DNA from 2 places in the Pseudarthrobacter sp. RHLT3-21 genome. Region 1 is predicted to be linked to the other one. Evidence: predicted binding sites of a transcription regulator. Region 1 holds the regulator's gene; the other holds the start of a gene.
What was found. The regulator LexA, encoded in region 1, represses DNA repair genes until DNA is damaged. The targets are predictions, from matches to a motif close to TCGAACANNTGTTCGA.
Positions count from the first base shown of each region.

Region 2: the regulator LexA is predicted to act here: its motif matches at 2,074-2,089, upstream of AC50YA_RS16015 (DUF6504 family protein).

Region 1 covers NZ_JBWZCI010000014.1:69,076-73,492, forward strand. Annotated here, with positions in the region: gene AC50YA_RS15125 (ATP-dependent DNA helicase) at 1-1,873, shown strand, start outside; gene lexA (transcriptional repressor LexA) at 1,968-2,714, opposite strand; gene AC50YA_RS15135 (LysM peptidoglycan-binding domain-containing protein) at 3,064-3,504, shown strand; gene AC50YA_RS15140 (histidinol-phosphate transaminase) at 3,582-4,417, shown strand, end outside.
Region 2 covers NZ_JBWZCI010000016.1:62,882-67,298, reverse strand. Annotated here, with positions in the region: gene AC50YA_RS16035 (SOS response-associated peptidase) at 1-725, shown strand, start outside; gene AC50YA_RS16030 (VOC family protein) at 771-1,193, opposite strand; gene AC50YA_RS16025 (chorismate mutase) at 1,213-1,533, shown strand; gene AC50YA_RS16020 (hypothetical protein) at 1,604-1,993, opposite strand; gene AC50YA_RS16015 (DUF6504 family protein) at 2,149-2,484, shown strand; gene AC50YA_RS16010 (DNA polymerase III subunit alpha) at 2,481-4,417, shown strand, end outside.

The DNA of each region.
Region 1 (4,417 bases):
CGGAAAGTCGCTGGCCTACCTGATTCCTCTCATTGCGCACTCGCTCGTGAGCAACAAGCCCACCCTGGTGTCCACAGCCACCCTTGCGCTGCAGACCCAGATTGTGGGGCGCGACCTTCCCCGGCTGCTGAAGACCATCACCCCTGCCCTGGACCGCCCGGTCAAGGTGGCACTGGTCAAGGGCCGCTCCAACTATGTGTGCCAGCACAAGCTCGAAGGCGGGTTCCCTTCTGAGGAACCCGCCGAGGGCCAGCTGTTCTCCCTCGGCGAAGACACCAGCGTCCCGCATTTTGCCGCCGCCCTGGGCGGGCCGTCGTCCCAGCTGGGGAAGGAAGTGGTGCGCCTGCGCGAGTGGGCGGAAAAGACAACCACAGGCGACCGCGATGAGCTGCTGCCCGGTGTTACCGACCGGGCCTGGCGGCAGGTTTCAGTGACGTCAATGGAATGCCTGGGCGCCCAAAAATGCCCCATGGCGGCCGAATGCTTCAGCGAACTGGCGCGCCACGACGCCGCCGAGGCCGACGTTGTGGTCACCAACCATGCCATGCTCGCCGTCAGCGCCTTTGAAGGCCTCGCAGTGCTCCCCGAATACGACGTTGTGGTGGTGGACGAGGCCCACGAACTACAGGACCGGGTCACCGGTGCGGTGTCGGGGCAACTCTCGGTGGCAATGGTCCACGCTGCGGCGTCGGGCGCGCGGAAGCATACGGCCATCACGGTGGATGCCCTCAACGCAGCGGCCGCCAACCTGGAACTCGCCCTGGCCGGCGTGCCCAACGGCCTGCTCCCCAACGGCCTCAACGACGAGTTGCTGGACTGCGTGGACCAGTTGCGTGAGGCCTGCCGCGCTGCCCTGTCCGATTCCAAGGGTGACGGCAGCCAATCGGCCGACGGCGGGCGGCAGCTCGCGCGCTCACGCCTGATGCTGATCCTCGAACTGTGCGAACGGCTCATCGTTGCCCGTGAAAACCGCGAAGTGGTGTGGTTTTCCCGCGCAAGTTCCTTCGACCCGCAACAGGGCTATGCGCAGCCCGACGAGTCTGCGCCTGCCCTGGTCAACATCGCGCCGCTCAGCGTTGCCGGAAAGCTCCGCGAAGGGCTTTTCGCCGGCCACACCGTGGTGCTGACCTCGGCCACGCTTGCCATCGGCTCAGCCTTTGAACCGGCCGCCGGCGGCCTGGGGCTGGTGGGGGAGGGCGCACCGAGCTGGACCGGGATCGACGTCGGATCGCCCTTTGATTATCCCAAGCAGGGGATCCTCTACGTCGCAGGGCACCTCCCCAAGCCAGGCCGCGGGGCGTCTCCGGAGGCACTCGATGAACTTGAGGCACTGATCCGGGCGTCCGGCGGCGGCGCCTTGTGTCTCTTTTCGTCGCGCCGTGCGGCCGAGGAGGCCGCGGAGGCAATGCGTCCCCGGCTCGGCCCCAGCATTCTCTGCCAGGGCGACTCCACCATGACGGCCCTCGTGAAGCAGTTCGCGGACGAGCCCGATACCTGCCTCTTCGGAACGATGTCCCTGTGGCAGGGTGTTGATGTTCCGGGCGGATCATGCCGGCTCGTGGTGATCGACCGCATCCCGTTCCCGCGGCCGGATGATCCGCTGATGACCGCACGGTCCCGCGCCGTTGCGCAGGCGGGCGGAAACGGCTTTATGGCGGTATCGGCGACCCACGCGGCCATCCGCCTGGCCCAGGGCGCGGGCAGGCTGATCCGCTCCACCGGAGACAAAGGCGTAGTGGCCGTCCTCGATTCCCGGCTTGCCACCGAACGCTACGCCGGATTCCTCCGCGCCGCGCTGCCGCCGTTCTGGCCCACCACGGACCGCAAGACAGCGTTTGCTGCCCTGGAAAGGCTGGCCGGGAAGGGCGCCTGACTGAGCGCGGACCCTGCATGGGTCCCACAAGCCAGGCCCTGTCCCGCAGCGGGCTCGCGTCCCATAGCCAGGCCGTGTAGGGCCCGCTCGCGTCCTAGAGCGACCGCAGGACCGAGACGACCTTGCCCATAATCGTGGCGTGATCGCCCAGGATGGGCTCGTACTGCGTGTTCTGCGGCAACAGCCACGTGTGGCCATCGCGCTGGCGGAACGTCTTCACGGTGGCTTCGTCGTCCAGCAGGGCCGCGACGATATCGCCGTTGGCGGCGTCGGCCTGCCGGCGGACCACTACCCAGTCGCCGTCGCAGATGGCAGCGTCCACCATGGAGTCGCCGGCCACGCGCAACATAAAGAGCTCACCCTGGCCCACGAGCTGCCGCGGCAGGGGCATCACGTCTTCCACCACCTGATCAGCAAAGATGGGCCCGCCGGCCGCGATCCGGCCCACCAACGGCACCATGGCGGTGTCCATGGCAGAGGGAAGTTCGGTGACCGTTCCGCCGATCCCGTGCAGGACTGTGGGCTTGGTTGCCCCGTTGGTTTTGGCCGACCCGCCGTCCAGCGTCAACGGCATCAGGACCTCCATGGCGCGCGGACGCTTGGGGTCCCGGCGCAGGTATCCCAGCTTCTCCAGCTGCGACAGCTGGTGGGTCACGCTGGACAAACTCGCCAGGCCCACGGTGTCGCCGATTTCACGCATCGACGGCGGATAGCCGTTGTCATTCACCGAGCGCTGGATGGTTTCGAGGATCTTCTTTTGGCGGGCGGTGAGCCCTTTGGGGGTCCGTTGGGGCTGGCGGCGCTGCGGTGTCGCCTTGCCCTCGGCGGCTGGTGCTGCCATGTTCGCCAATGCCTTTCGGTTGCCTGGATACGCTCCGGCAGCTGGTGCCTGGAACGCCCCGGGGCTGGTGTTGGAGTTGATTGTCAGACCCTGCTGATCAACTACAGGGGTGGTTGTTCTTTGATCCAAACGTAGGCCAGCCACAGGGCTTTTTCAAACATTTGTTCTAGCGAGTCTCGACAATATTCGTTGATAAGTGCTAAAAATGAAGAAGCAAAGTTCGAACATGTGTTCTACTCGTTGCTTGCGGATTCGAATATTCGAATTTATGGACGGCCCAGGCCGGCACCGGCAAGTGGACGCGGAGGGCGCGCCGGGCAGCACAGTATGGTCCAGGAGGGCTCATTTCATGTCAGCTATATCTGCTTCGCAGGACTCGCGTCCGCAGCTCATTTCCGTGCAGGACCTCACCTCGCGGCAGTGGTCCGCACCCGTGTCGACGTCGGGTTCGGCGCCCAGGCAGCGCAGGGAATCCTTGCCGCCGCTGCGCCTGACCCGCAGGGGCCGGGTTGTCCTCATTGGCATCCCGCTGGTGATCCTCGCCGCAATCCTGCTTTCACTGGCAGGTTTCCTCAACGCCCCGGCAAAGGCGGCCGACTCTGCCGCCGACCTGTCGGTGACGCCAACAGTCTCGGTCACAGTGCAGGCCGGACAGTCCCTCTGGACCATCGCCGGTACCGTAGCGCCCGAGCGTGATCCCCGTGATGTCATCGCGGATATTGCTCAGTTGAACAACCTGTCCGCCGGCGGCGTTGTCCCCGGACAGCAACTCTTCGTCCCCACCAAGTAGGTGCCTTCAGGGTCGGGAGCCAGCCGCCGAAGGCCGTGACATTTTCAGGCCGTCTGCTTCGGACCTAAACTGTTCAGGTGAATGACCAGCTAGAGCGTCTGAACAGACTTCCCCTCCGGACCAACCTCCGCGGACTGACCCCGTACGGTGCCCCGCAGCTGGATGTACCTATCTTGCTGAACGTCAACGAAAACACGCATGGCGTCCCGGCGGACGTACGGGCCGCGATCAGCGTGGCCGTGACGGAAGCCGCGGCAGGCCTCAACCGCTACCCGGACCGTGAGTTCACCGAACTCCGGGAAGCGCTTGCCGAATATCTCGGCCACGGTCTTGATGCCACCAACATCTGGGCGGCCAACGGGTCCAACGAGGTCCTCCAGCAGATTCTCCAGGCCTTCGGCGGACCCGGGCGCACAGCCCTGGGATTCCCGCCCACGTATTCCATGTACCCGCTCCTGGCCAGCGGCACGGACACCGGGTACATCGTGGGACAGCGCGCCGATGACTACGGGCTCAGTGCCGAATCGGCCGCGTTGCAGGTCAAAGAGCTTCAGCCCAACATCGTTTTCCTGTGCTCACCGAACAACCCCACCGGCACTGGCCTGGGCCTGGACGTTGTGGAGGCCGTGTACGCGGCCGGCGAGGACAGCCAGACCATCGTGATCGTTGACGAGGCCTACCACGAGTTCGCCCACGACGGAACGCCGAGCGCCCTGACGTTGCTGCCCGGCCGGGAGCGCCTCATTGTGTCCCGCACCATGAGCAAGGCGTTCGCCCTCGCGGGTGCCCGCCTGGGCTACATGGCCGCCGCTCCTGAAGTCACGGACGCACTCCGCCTGGTCCGGCTGCCGTACCACCTTTCGGCCATTACCCAGGCAACAGCCCTCGCCGCCCTCCAGCACCGCACGGCCCT
Region 2 (4,417 bases), on a different contig from region 1:
GGGCCGTGGGCGATTTGCTGGCCGAGTTTGATGCCCAGCTGGAGGAGGAAATGCACCTTCCGCCGTCCTGGAACGTGGCGCCAACCGACGATGTGCCGATCGTTCTGGAACGGCTGATCGACGACCGCCCTGTGCGGCAGCTGCATGTGGCCCGCTGGGGCCTGGTGCCGTCCTGGGCGAAGGATCCAGGTATCGGCCCCAAGATGATCAACGCGCGGAGCGAGACCGTTCTGGAGAAGCCGGCCTTCCGCAAGGCCGTGAAGTCACGGCGCTGCGCTGTCCCAGCGGACGGGTACTACGAATGGAAGCAGGGCACCGGCAAAGCCAAACAGCCTTACTACGTCCATCCGGGCAAGGGCAGCGGGCTGGTGTTCGCTGGCCTGTATGAGTGGTGGAAGGATCCTTCCAAAGCCGAGGGTGATCCCGGACGGTGGATGCTCTCCACGTCCATCCTGACGGCAGACACCCCGCCGCCGGGTGCTGAGTCCACAATTTTCGGCAAGCTCACCGCCCTGCACGACCGCGTGCCGCTGCCCATGGACCGGGCCACGATGGAGTCCTGGATCGACCCGCAGATCGACGACGCTGCCTTCCTGGTGGACTTGGTCCGCGCCCATGTGAAGGACGTGGCCGGCGACTGGCACGTGGATTCGGTAGGCCGGGAGGTGGGAAACGTGCGCAACAATTCCCCGGAGCTCATCCGTCCGGTGGAGGCGCTGTTCTGAGGCGTTCCGTTCGCTGACCTGGGTGACGGCAGAGGTGCCTGACCCCTAGACGGTGACTTTGCCGCCGTCGTCCACTGCCCAAGTGGGGTTATAGGCAATCTCCCAGCGGAAGCCGTCCGGATCGGCGAAATAGCCGCTGTACCCGCCCCAGGGCTGGGTGACGGGCACTGCGATGATGGTGGCCCCGGCCGATGCCGCCTCCGCCATGACCCGGTCCACCGCTTCGGTGCTGGGCAGATTGTGGCTGAGCGTGATGCAGGGGACCGGGCCGGGAGCACCTACCCCCGCCTCGGCGTGCATCTGCGCGGCATCCCACAGGGAAAGGACGAGGCCGTGGTTGACCTGGATGAACACCACATCGCCGGGAAACTCGCGGTGGACAGGCCAGCCGAGGCCCTCCGCGTAGAACCGGCGGGAGGCGTCAACACTGCGAACGCCTAGTGAAATGAAGTCGACTCTGGGCTGCATGCTTCGATACTGTCAGAAGATGGCAACAATTCAAGGAAACGATCGGGATGCTTTGGCCGACAAGGAACAGCTCGCTGCCGTTCGGATTGCGGTCGACGAAGTTGATGAGCAGATTGTCACGCTCATTGCGCGGCGTGAACGCCTGATCCGGATCGCCGGAACCCTGAAGGGGGACGACGCTGAAGTCCGTGCACCCGGCCGGGTGGAACGGGTGATTGAGCATGTCCGGTCCGCCGCGGAAAAGAAGGACATTGATCCGGACATCGTGGAATCAACCTACCGGGCCATGATCTCGGGGTTCATCGAACTCGAAATGAAGGTCCACAAGAAAAGCAGCTGACGCCGCCCCAGGTGCTGTCCGGACACGGTTCCGGCAGCACCTGCCCCGGTGTTTGCTATTTGCGTGCTCCCTAGAGCGCTTCGTCGACGGCGACGCCCGACTGGAATTCCCGGCCGTCAGCCTCGCTGAAAGCCGACATAATGTGTCCCTTGCCCAGGCCATGGACGGCCGCGACAGGGAAATTGCCCGTGATGGTGTTGCCCGAGTGTGTCACGCCGGCAAGATCATAGTTTTCCTCGGCGCTCTGGTCATGGCTGAACGAGTAGAAGGCAATGGCCTCCCCGTTCATGAACTCAATGCCCAACCGTCTTTGTGATGAGTAATCAGGGCTCGCCGCCACCAGTCCCACTACGTACGCACCTGCCCCCGGTATGTTGCCGTCGATGGCGAAGGTTGCCACGAGCTTTTCGTCCCGGGCCTTGATACTTACATGCTTGAGGAGTGCGTCATGGGTGCTCATGCCACAATCCTGCCCTCCTGCTCCCCGTCCGTCCACCCCTGTCTAGGTTTTGTCGGAGCGCCGTCGTAGACTGGATTTATTCGAACATGTATTCGAATACCTTGCTTTTTGCGTCAGCATTTTGCATCAGATCCGTTCAGTTCCGGGAGGCGCCCATGGGTATGTTCAGCGAGTCCGTGGACGTCGTCTGCACCCCTGCGGGCCAGCCGCTGAAACTCCAGTGGGCCGGGCGGCACTACACGGTGTGCGCCGAGCCTATCCGGTGGTACGAACGCCGGCAGTGGTGGGCCGAGGAACGCCGTGCACCCCTCGGCAGCGGGCCGGGGCTGGTGGACCACGAAATCTGGCGCGTCCAAGTGCGGGCGGACCCGCGGAGTGCCGGCCCTCGGGATGCAGCAGAGCCGCTCACCCTGGACCTGAGCAGGCATATCGGCAGCGGCCGCTGGAGGCTCCTGCGGATCCACGACGCACTCCGGCCCCAAACAGCATGAGCTTCTCCCACCTTCACGTTTCCACGGCCTTCAGCGCACACTATGGCGTGGCCTGGCCGGACGAACTGGCCCAGGTTGCCGCCGCGGACGGCGCAACCGCGCTCGCCTGCACGGACCGGGACGGCCTCTACGGCACCATCAAACACCTCAAAGCCTGCATGGCTGCCGGCATCGACCCCATCGTGGGTGTGGACCTTGCGGTCTTCGACGACGACGGCGACCACCGCACCCAGCTCGCCGGCAGGGTGGTGGTCCTCGCCCGTGGCCACAACCACGGGGCGGGCTACCGTGCCCTGTGCCGGCTGGTGTCCGACGCCCATGCCCGCACCTCAGGCAAAGCCGGGGGAGCGGTGCCGGTGGCGGTCACCCGCGCCGAACTCGCCTCCCGCACGCTCGACCCCAAAACCCTGAAACCGGTCCTGACAGTACTGATCGGCCCGGATTCCGACGTCGGACGGGCCATGAGTGGCCGGCGCTACCTCCGTCCGCGCACCCTTTTCAAAGGCTGGCTGGACGCTATGCCCCCAAAAACCCTGGTGGCAGAAGTCGTTTCCCAGCTCACTGCCCCCGGGGCGCCCCTGAGCACCGCCCATGCGGTACGTATGCTCAAACTCGCGGAAGAACACCATGTACCGGCCGTGCTCACCAATGCGGTCCGCTACTGCGCTGAGGACGGTGCCGCCACGGCGGACGTGCTCGACTCCGCCCGGACGCTGAAGTCCCTCCCTGAGCTCGCGGCCGAACCGCTGCTCCAGCCCAACGGGCAGGCCTGGCTCAAATCATCAGCGCAGATGCTTCAGCTCGGCAAGGAAATCATCCGCGCCGCAGGGTATGGCGCAGCGGACCTCAAACAGCTGATGGCACAGACCGAGGCGCTCGCCGACTTCTGCCGGATTGACCCGGTGACTGACATGGGCTGGAAGCAGCCGGTAGTCCCCGAGGCATCGGTCATTGGCATCAGCCAGGACCCGCACGATGAACTGGTGCAGCGCTGTGAGGCCGGGATCAGCAGGCGGTTCCCCGGAATCTCAGGCTCAGCCCACAAGGACATGCGCTCGCGGCTGGAGCACGAACTGGGGATCATCAGGAACCTCGGGTTTTCCTCCTACTTCCTCACGGTCGCGGAGGTCTCCCGGATGATCCAGGACATGGGGGTCAGGGCAGCGGCCCGCGGTTCCGGGGCCTCCAGCCTGGTCAACTACCTGATCGATGTCAGCCAGGTGGACCCCCTGCAACACGACCTGATCTTCGAACGCTTCCTGTCCCGGGACCGGGCCACGTTGCCGGACATCGACATCGACGTCGAAAGCGCCGAACGGCACAACGTATACCGGCGGATCTTTGACCGCTTCGGTTCCGAGCGCGTCACGCTGATGAGCATGCAGAACGGGTACCGCGCCCGCGGTGCCGTCCGCGACGCCGGGATGGCCCTGGGTATGGACGATGACGACGTCGGCGAGATCGCCAAGCAGCTGTGGCGCTTTTCGGCCCGGAAATTCCGTGAGGCACTGGTTGAAAAACCTGAGCTGCGGGAGTTCGCCGGACGGGTGGAACAGCGGGACTTCGCCGAAAACCAGCAGCTTGACCTGCTGGTGGACCTCACCGAACGGCTGGACCGGCTGCCCCGCCATATTTCCATGCATCCCTGCGGGGTGATCCTGGGCGACGCCACGCTGCTGGACCGGACCCCTGTGCAGCCCAGCGGACTGGGGCTGCCCATGAGCCAGTTCGATAAACACGACATGGATCCCATGGGCATGCTCAAGCTCGATGTCCTGGGGGTCAGGATGCAGAGCGCCATGGCGTTTGCCGTCCGGGAAGTCATCCGGATCCATCCTTCCAAAGCGGAAGTGGTGGCGGCCGGGGCCCACCCTGCAGGTCCTGACGGGACCGGGCCGGACTACATCGCCGAGAACGGCCACATCGACCTCAA